One region of the Lysinibacillus sp. JK80 genome, then DNA from elsewhere that is predicted to be linked to it. Evidence: a T-box and tRNA genes for the amino acid it is inferred to sense, from the RefSeq annotation. Region 1 holds a T-box; the other holds one or more tRNA genes.

Evidence for each region. The T-box of region 1 lies ahead of ileS (isoleucine--tRNA ligase). A T-box ahead of a tRNA ligase gene usually reads a tRNA of that ligase, here a tRNA-Ile.
Region 2: it encodes a tRNA-Ile, which carries the amino acid that the T-box ahead of ileS (isoleucine--tRNA ligase) is inferred to sense. The anticodon was not compared.

What each region holds. Positions count from the first base shown of each region.
Region 1 covers NZ_CP058997.1:668,252-672,671, forward strand. The annotation lists gene HXV90_RS03520 (Lrp/AsnC family transcriptional regulator) at 1-398, shown strand, start outside; gene HXV90_RS03525 (sigma-70 family RNA polymerase sigma factor) at 463-978, shown strand; gene HXV90_RS03530 (DUF3221 domain-containing protein) at 971-1,939, shown strand; T-box leader at 2,132-2,370, shown strand; gene ileS (isoleucine--tRNA ligase) at 2,432-4,420, shown strand, end outside.
Region 2 covers NZ_CP058997.1:2,966,380-2,970,799, reverse strand. The annotation lists tRNA gene HXV90_RS14910 (tRNA-Val) at 1-13, shown strand, start outside; tRNA gene HXV90_RS14905 (tRNA-Thr) at 17-92, shown strand; tRNA gene HXV90_RS14900 (tRNA-Lys) at 100-175, shown strand; tRNA gene HXV90_RS14895 (tRNA-Leu) at 193-277, shown strand; tRNA gene HXV90_RS14890 (tRNA-Gly) at 315-389, shown strand; tRNA gene HXV90_RS14885 (tRNA-Leu) at 395-483, shown strand; tRNA gene HXV90_RS14880 (tRNA-Arg) at 492-568, shown strand; tRNA gene HXV90_RS14875 (tRNA-Pro) at 578-654, shown strand; tRNA gene HXV90_RS14870 (tRNA-Ala) at 675-750, shown strand; rRNA gene HXV90_RS14865 (16S ribosomal RNA) at 894-2,445, shown strand; tRNA gene HXV90_RS14860 (tRNA-Ile) at 2,540-2,616, shown strand; tRNA gene HXV90_RS14855 (tRNA-Ala) at 2,629-2,704, shown strand; rRNA gene HXV90_RS14850 (23S ribosomal RNA) at 2,795-4,420, shown strand, end outside.

The DNA of each region.
Region 1 (4,420 bases):
CCAAAATCTCTATGAAGGAATTAGCCACTACCGTTCATTTATCCTCTCCTGCCGTTATTGAAAGAATCAGAAAGCTAGAGGAGCAGGGTGTGATTGAGGGCTATCATGCAAAGGTAAATCTGAAAAAGATGGAGCGTACGATTGAAGCCATTATTTTATTTAAGTCCATTGATTGTAAAAGTCTTTCTTCATTTTGTAATGCTCATCCTGATGTTTTGGCATGTTATCGAGTGGCTGGGGAAATTAGCTATATTGTTAAATTAGCGACCTATTCAGTAGAAACATTAGAACAATTTATTGATGCGGCTATGCCCTATGGCACACCTTCTACTAATATCGTGTTATCTTCAACGGAAAAACAAGTGATTACACCATTTGCTGACAATGATTTGGAGTAAATGACAAAAAAAACAAACCTCGAAGCCGTGAGCACCGTTTATAGGGTAGAGAGGAGGAAGAATGTTGCTAATTCATGAACTGGAACGAATAATGGAACAGCATACAGAGAGGCTTATTCGTCTTGCCTTTTACTATGTGAGAGATTTACAAAGTGCTGAAGATATCGTACAGGATGTCTTTATTAAGTTCTATGATAATCAGCAAAACTATGAGGAACGTGGGGAGCTAAAGGCGTATTTATCGAAATTAGTTAGTAATCGAAGTAAAGATTATTTACGTAGCTGGACCTATCGGAAAATTCAAGTGCAACAGAAGATTTTTCCGCAGCAAACCGTTATGAGAAGAGATATGCTTGTACAGCAAGATGAACGTACTTTGATTGAAAATGCGATTCTAGCTCTCCCTTTCAAACAGCGAGAGGTCATTATACATTTTTATTTTGAAGAAATGCCTGTGGTAGACATTGCAGAGCTGTTAACGATTCCTGAAAGCACCGTCAAAACAAGGCTACGTCGTGGGCGAGAGTTATTGAAGCTACAATTACAGCATGTTGAATGGGAGGTGCTCCTGCATGAGTAAAATGGATGCACGCGTAGTAAGGGATTTATCAGAAAGTAAAAAGCGTGTGATGACAAATGTGGTTCAGCATTTACAGCAACGCCAAGAAAAAAAATCTGCAAAACGCTGGCCATATGGTGTTTTGGCTATGATTTTAAGTGTCTGCATAGGGCTGTTTATATATCAGCAATATAATGAACAACAACAGCAAGCTTCTACTATTCCACCCGTATTAGATGAGCGGATTTTAGAGCTATATTTACAACTTGATTCTTTTATGAACGGAAAGAATCGTTTATATAAGGCAAGCTTTGATAACTTTTTATATTTTGAATCGACCTTTGCTTATGCGCAATCGAAAAAACTAGTACCTACACAAGAGCAAGTAGATAAGGCACTCGAACAGTTCATGGAAGAGTGGAGCTATGAGGATGATACTCGGCCAACTTATGATAAGCTTCTGCAAATGTTGCAAGTCACAAACGAAGGGTTTATAGAGAACTATGGCAAGCCAATTGCCTATAAAATGGCTACATTTGACTTGTTATGGGAGGCAAGCCAAGCCGATTATAAGGATGTAAGTAATCCCATTCGTACATGGCTTGTCGAGCAAGAAGCCATGAATTATTTAGAACAACATTATCATAAAGACATTGCTTCCTTACGAGAAAAATATAAAATCCCTGAAAAGGACAGCCAAATGAAGCTCATCAGAAGTGGAACCGTCTTAGCGATCAAGGAACATGAATTTTTAGTTGTCTCAGGCGTATTGGCTAGCGAGGTTGGGCAAAAATCTGTCGATGAATTAGTGCAAAAACATAGTAATGGTACATGGTTTCCTCTAGTGGATGTCCCGAAAACACTATCAGTTGGTGATCGAGTAGAAGTTCAATATAGACAGTCGATTGGGAACGATGACGCTCAGCCATTCATTGATTATAAGGATATCGTAGAAATGAAAATAGTAAAGGAATCTCCCTAACAAGAAGCTAGACATTCTCGTGCTATTCAATAGTAAAACATTGCTGAAGAGCTTTTTGATTCAAACCATTCAACAGCCACAATATGCTGATCTCCATCAAAGTATTGCCACTTGTCTCAACGAAATTTTTTAAGATTGTCCACCGTTGACAGACAATTGGTAATTTGCTAAGATGAAGGACAATAAAAGCATACAAATTCGTTGATGAGAAAGAGTAGTGTTTCACTTTGTTCTACAGAGAGCCGACATTTGGTGGAAGTCGGTGTGCAGGTGTTACATGAAAATCCTCTCTGAGAAGATTAGCTGAATGGAGTAAGCTAATCCGGGTGTCTACCGTTAAAAAGAACACGTATGATTGTACGTTGCTGAGTGCTATTGGCCATCGTGTCAATAGAATTAGGGTGGTATTCGCGGTTAACCCCGTCCCTTTTCCTTGGGACGGGGTTTTTTGTATGCCTTTTATACAAATTTGCTTGTATAGGAGGAACTAATATGCAGAAAGAACAAAAGAAAGAAACAACGGTTGAACGAGAAACAAGGATTCGTACATTATGGGCGCAAGAAGGGACCTTTGCAAAATCTGTAAGTAATCGTGCTGAACAGCAGCCCTTTGTATTTTATGAGGGACCCCCAACAGCGAATGGTTTACCACATGTTGGCCATGCATTTGGTAGAACCATAAAAGATGTGGTGGCACGTTATAAAACAATGCAAGGCTATTTAGTTGAACGCAAAGCAGGTTGGGATACACATGGGTTGCCTGTGGAATTAGGGGTAGAAAAGGCATTAGGAATCTCAGGAAAGCAGGAGATTGAGAACTATGGGGTGGAGCAATTTATTCAAGCATGTAAGAAGAGCGTTTTTACCTATGAGCAAAAATGGCGTACTTTTACAGAGCAGCTTGGCTACTGGCTTGACATGGATGATCCTTACCTAACATTAAGTAATGACTATATTGAATCTGTGTGGCATATTTTAAGCCATGTTCACAAGGAAAAACTGTTATACAAAGGACATCGCGTTTCACCTTATTGCCCTAGCTGTCAAACTTCCTTAAGCTCTCATGAGGTGGCACAGGGCTATAAGGATGTTAAGGATTTATCCGTTACTGCAATGTTTAAGCTAGAGGATCGAGACGAATATATCTTAGGCTGGACAACGACGCCTTGGACATTACCAGCCAATGTAGCCTTGGCTATGAATCCTGCTCTTCGATATGTCCGTGTAAGGCATGCAAACAGCATCTATATACTAGCTAAATCGTTGGTATCAAAGGTTTTTTCAGAGCCTGTAGAAATATTAAGTGAGCATGACGGACAGGAGTTTGCAGGTGTTTCCTATCTATCACCATTTTCCTATGTAACCGTCGATAAAGGGCATATCATTGTCATGGCAGATTATGTGACAGAGCATAGTGGAACAGGAATTGTACACATAGCGCCTGCTTATGGAGAGGACGATTATAAAACGGTGCAGCAACATGGCTTGTCCTTTGTCAATGTAGTTGATCTTAAAGGCTGTTATACAGAAGCGGTACCTGAGCTTGTTGGACGATTTGTGAAAGATTGTGATGTCGATATCATTAAAATGCTTGCAGCAAATGAGCTTTTATTTGCTAAAGAAAAATATGAGCATAGCTATCCACATTGCTGGCGCTGTGATTCACCATTATTGTACTATGCAACAGATAGCTGGTTTATCAAAATGTCGGCATTAAAAGAGCAGCTTTTACAAAATAATCAGCAGGTGACATGGTACCCTAGCCATATTAAGGATGGACGATTTGGCAACTTCCTAGAAAACTTAGTGGATTGGAATATTAGTCGTAATCGTTATTGGGGGACACCACTCAATGTGTGGATTTGTCAGGATTGCAATCATGAGGAGGCACCTAACAGTGTTGCAGCGCTACAACAATTAGCCAAAGGAGCTGTCAATGAACAATTAGAGCTGCATAAGCCATTTATAGATGACATTGTCTGTACCTGTCCTGTCTGCCAGGGCAACATGAAACGTACGCCTGAAGTTATCGATGTTTGGTTTGACAGTGGCGCGATGCCATTTGCCCAACAGCATTATCCTTTTGAAGACGTAGCGAACTTTCATCATCTGTTTCCAGCAGATGTGGTCATTGAGGGCATCGACCAAACGCGAGGATTTTTCTATAGCTTATTAGCAGTATCGACCTTGTTTACAGGAAAACCACCTTATAAAAATGTGCTCTCGTTAGGGCATGTACTCGATGAGCATGGACAGAAGATGTCCAAAAGTAAAGGCAATGCATTAGAGCCTGTTGAGTTAATCCAGGAGTATGGAGCAGATGCTCTACGTTGGGCATTTTTAGTTGATAGCTCACCATGGAATCCAAAGCGTTTTTCGAAGAAAATTGTCTTAGATGCGAAATCTAAGCTAGTGGATACACTCGACAATACGTTTAAATTTTATGACATGTATGCCCAAATCGATAACTTTACGTATGAT
Region 2 (4,420 bases), 2.3 Mb from region 1:
TCATCCTCCACCATATGCCGGTTTAGCTCAGCAGGTAGAGCAACTGACTTGTAATCAGTAGGTCGTGGGTTCGATTCCTATAGCCGGCACCATTTTTTCGAGCCATTAGCTCAGTTGGTAGAGCATCTGACTTTTAATCAGAGGGTCGAAGGTTCGAGTCCTTCATGGCTCACCATTTATAAATAATAATAAGCGGGTGTGGCGGAATTGGCAGACGCACTAGACTTAGGATCTAGCGCCGCAAGGCGTGGGGGTTCGACTCCCTTCACCCGCACCATTATTTTCATTGCCAGATAAAAAAAGCTTATGCACATGCGGAAGTAGTTCAGTGGTAGAACACCACCTTGCCAAGGTGGGGGTCGCGAGTTCGAACCTCGTCTTCCGCTCCAAATGTGCCGGGGTGGCGGAACTGGCAGACGCACAGGACTTAAAATCCTGCGGTAGGTGACTACCGTACCGGTTCGATTCCGGTCCTCGGCACCATTTTAAATGCGCCCGTAGCTCAATTGGATAGAGCGTCTGACTACGGATCAGAAGGTTATGGGTTCGACTCCTGTCGGGCGCGCCATAAGAACAACGGGAAGTAGCTCAGCTTGGTAGAGCACTTGGTTTGGGACCAAGGGGTCGCAGGTTCGAATCCTGTCTTCCCGACCATTTCCTAAAAATAAAAATATGGGGCCTTAGCTCAGCTGGGAGAGCGCCTGCCTTGCACGCAGGAGGTCAGCGGTTCGATCCCGCTAGGCTCCACCAATTCAATTACATGAACCTTGAAAACTGAACAAGCAAAACGTAATCAATAAAGTTTTAAGTAGCTAGCTTCGGTTAGTGAACGAAACACAATTTTGGACATCAAACATGATGCCAGCAAAACAATTTGAGCTAATCAAATTTCTTTTATGGAGAGTTTGATCCTGGCTCAGGACGAACGCTGGCGGCGTGCCTAATACATGCAAGTCGAGCGAACAGAAAAGGAGCTTGCTCCTTTGACGTTAGCGGCGGACGGGTGAGTAACACGTGGGCAACCTACCCTATAGTTTGGGATAACTCCGGGAAACCGGGGCTAATACCGAATAATCTCTTTTGCTTCATGGTGAAAGACTGAAAGACGGTTTCGGCTGTCGCTATAGGATGGGCCCGCGGCGCATTAGCTAGTTGGTGAGGTAACGGCTCACCAAGGCGACGATGCGTAGCCGACCTGAGAGGGTGATCGGCCACACTGGGACTGAGACACGGCCCAGACTCCTACGGGAGGCAGCAGTAGGGAATCTTCCACAATGGGCGAAAGCCTGATGGAGCAACGCCGCGTGAGTGAAGAAGGTTTTCGGATCGTAAAACTCTGTTGTAAGGGAAGAACAAGTACAGTAGTAACTGGCTGTACCTTGACGGTACCTTATTAGAAAGCCACGGCTAACTACGTGCCAGCAGCCGCGGTAATACGTAGGTGGCAAGCGTTGTCCGGAATTATTGGGCGTAAAGCGCGCGCAGGCGGTCCTTTAAGTCTGATGTGAAAGCCCACGGCTCAACCGTGGAGGGTCATTGGAAACTGGGGGACTTGAGTGCAGAAGAGGAAAGTGGAATTCCAAGTGTAGCGGTGAAATGCGTAGAGATTTGGAGGAACACCAGTGGCGAAGGCGACTTTCTGGTCTGTAACTGACGCTGAGGCGCGAAAGCGTGGGGAGCAAACAGGATTAGATACCCTGGTAGTCCACGCCGTAAACGATGAGTGCTAAGTGTTAGGGGGTTTCCGCCCCTTAGTGCTGCAGCTAACGCATTAAGCACTCCGCCTGGGGAGTACGGTCGCAAGACTGAAACTCAAAGGAATTGACGGGGGCCCGCACAAGCGGTGGAGCATGTGGTTTAATTCGAAGCAACGCGAAGAACCTTACCAGGTCTTGACATCCCGTTGACCACTGTAGAGATATAGTTTCCCCTTCGGGGGCAACGGTGACAGGTGGTGCATGGTTGTCGTCAGCTCGTGTCGTGAGATGTTGGGTTAAGTCCCGCAACGAGCGCAACCCTTGATCTTAGTTGCCATCATTTAGTTGGGCACTCTAAGGTGACTGCCGGTGACAAACCGGAGGAAGGTGGGGATGACGTCAAATCATCATGCCCCTTATGACCTGGGCTACACACGTGCTACAATGGACGATACAAACGGTTGCCAACTCGCGAGAGGGAGCTAATCCGATAAAGTCGTTCTCAGTTCGGATTGTAGGCTGCAACTCGCCTACATGAAGCCGGAATCGCTAGTAATCGCGGATCAGCATGCCGCGGTGAATACGTTCCCGGGCCTTGTACACACCGCCCGTCACACCACGAGAGTTTGTAACACCCGAAGTCGGTGAGGTAACCTTTTGGAGCCAGCCGCCGAAGGTGGGATAGATGATTGGGGTGAAGTCGTAACAAGGTAGCCGTATCGGAAGGTGCGGCTGGATCACCTCCTTTCTAAGGATTATTTCGGAATACAAACCTTGGGTTTGTAAGATTACGTTTTGCGTTCAGTTTTGAAGGTTTATGAAATTTAATAAAACTTCCAAGAGGGCCTATAGCTCAGCTGGTTAGAGCGCACGCCTGATAAGCGTGAGGTCGATGGTTCGAGTCCATTTAGGCCCACCATATATACCTCTTGGGGCCTTAGCTCAGCTGGGAGAGCGCCTGCCTTGCACGCAGGAGGTCAGCGGTTCGATCCCGCTAGGCTCCACCATTTTTTTGTTCTTTGAAAACTGGATAAAACGACATTGAAATTGTAACAAATACATTTATTTTTTAAGTTTTTTTATAGGCTTAATAACTTGGTTAAGTTATTAAGGGCGCACGGCGAATGCCTTGGCACTAGGAGCCGAAGAAGGACGGCACTAACACCGATATGCTTCGGGGAGCTGTAAGTGAGCTTTGATCCGGAGATTTCCGAATGGGGGAACCCACTACGTTTAATCGCGTAGTATCTTGACGTGAATACATAGCGTCTTGAAGGCAGACCCAGGGAACTGAAACATCTAAGTACCTGGAGGAAGAGAAAGAAAAATCGATTCCCTGAGTAGCGGCGAGCGAAACGGGAAGAGCCCAAACCAAGAGGCTTGCCTCTTGGGGTTGTAGGACACTCTATACGGAGTTACAAAAGAGCGAGTTAGATGAAGCGACTTGGAAAGGTCCGCCAGAGCAGGTAAAAGCCCTGTAGTCGAAAGTTCGTTCTCTCCTGAGTGGATCCTGAGTACGGCGGAACACGTGAAATTCCGTCGGAATCCGGGAGGACCATCTCCCAAGGCTAAATACTACCTAGTGACCGATAGTGAACCAGTACCGTGAGGGAAAGGTGAAAAGCACCCCGGAAGGGGAGTGAAAGAGATCCTGAAACCGTGTGCCTACAAGTAGTTAGAGCCCGTTAATGGGTGATAGCGTGCCTTTTGTAGAATGAACCGGCGAGTTACGATTACGTGCAAGGTTAAGCTTTAGAAGGCGGAGCCGCAGCGAAAGCGAGTCTGAATAGGGCGAAATAGTACGTGGTCGTAGACCCGAAACCAGGTGATCTACCCATGTCCAGGGTGAAGGTGAGGTAACACTTACTGGAGGCCCGAACCCACGCACGTTGAAAAGTGCGGGGATGAGGTGTGGGTAGCGGAGAAATTCCAATCGAACTTGGAGATAGCTGGTTCTCTCCGAAATAGCTTTAGGGCTAGCCTCGTGATGAGAATACTGGAGGTAGAGCACTGTTTGGACTAGGGGGCCATCCCGGTTTACCGAATTCAGACAAACTCCGAATGCCAGATATTTATACACGGGAGTCAGACTGCGAGTGATAAGATCCGTAGTCAAAAGGGAAACAGCCCAGACCACCAGCTAAGGTCCCAAAGTAATCGTTAAGTGGAAAAGGATGTGGCGTTGCACAGACAACCAGGATGTTGGCTTAGAAGCAGCCATCATTTAAAGAGTGCGTAATAGCTCACTGGTCGAGTGACGCTGCGCCGAAAATGTATCGGGGCTAAACGATTCACCGAAGCTGTGGATTGACATCTATGATGTCAGTGGTAGGAGAGCGTTCTAAGTGCGTTGAAGTCAGATCGGAAGGACTGGTGGAGCGCTTAGAAGTGAGAATGCCGGTATGAGTAGCGAAAGACGGGTGAGAATCCCGTCCACCGTATGACTAAGGTTTCCTGAGGAAGGCTCGTCCGCTCAGGGTTAGTCGGGACCTAAGCCGAGGCCGATAGGCGTAGGCGATGGACAACAGGTTGATATTCCTGTACCACCTCCTCACCGTTTGAGAAATGGGGGGACGCAGTAGGATAGGGTAAGCGCGCCGTTGGTTGTGCGCGTCCAAGCAGTAAGGCGTGTGTGTAGGCAAATCCGCACACTGTAACGTTGAGCTGTGATGGCGAGTCCGTATGGACGAAGTTCCTGATTTCACACTGCCAAGAAAAGCCTC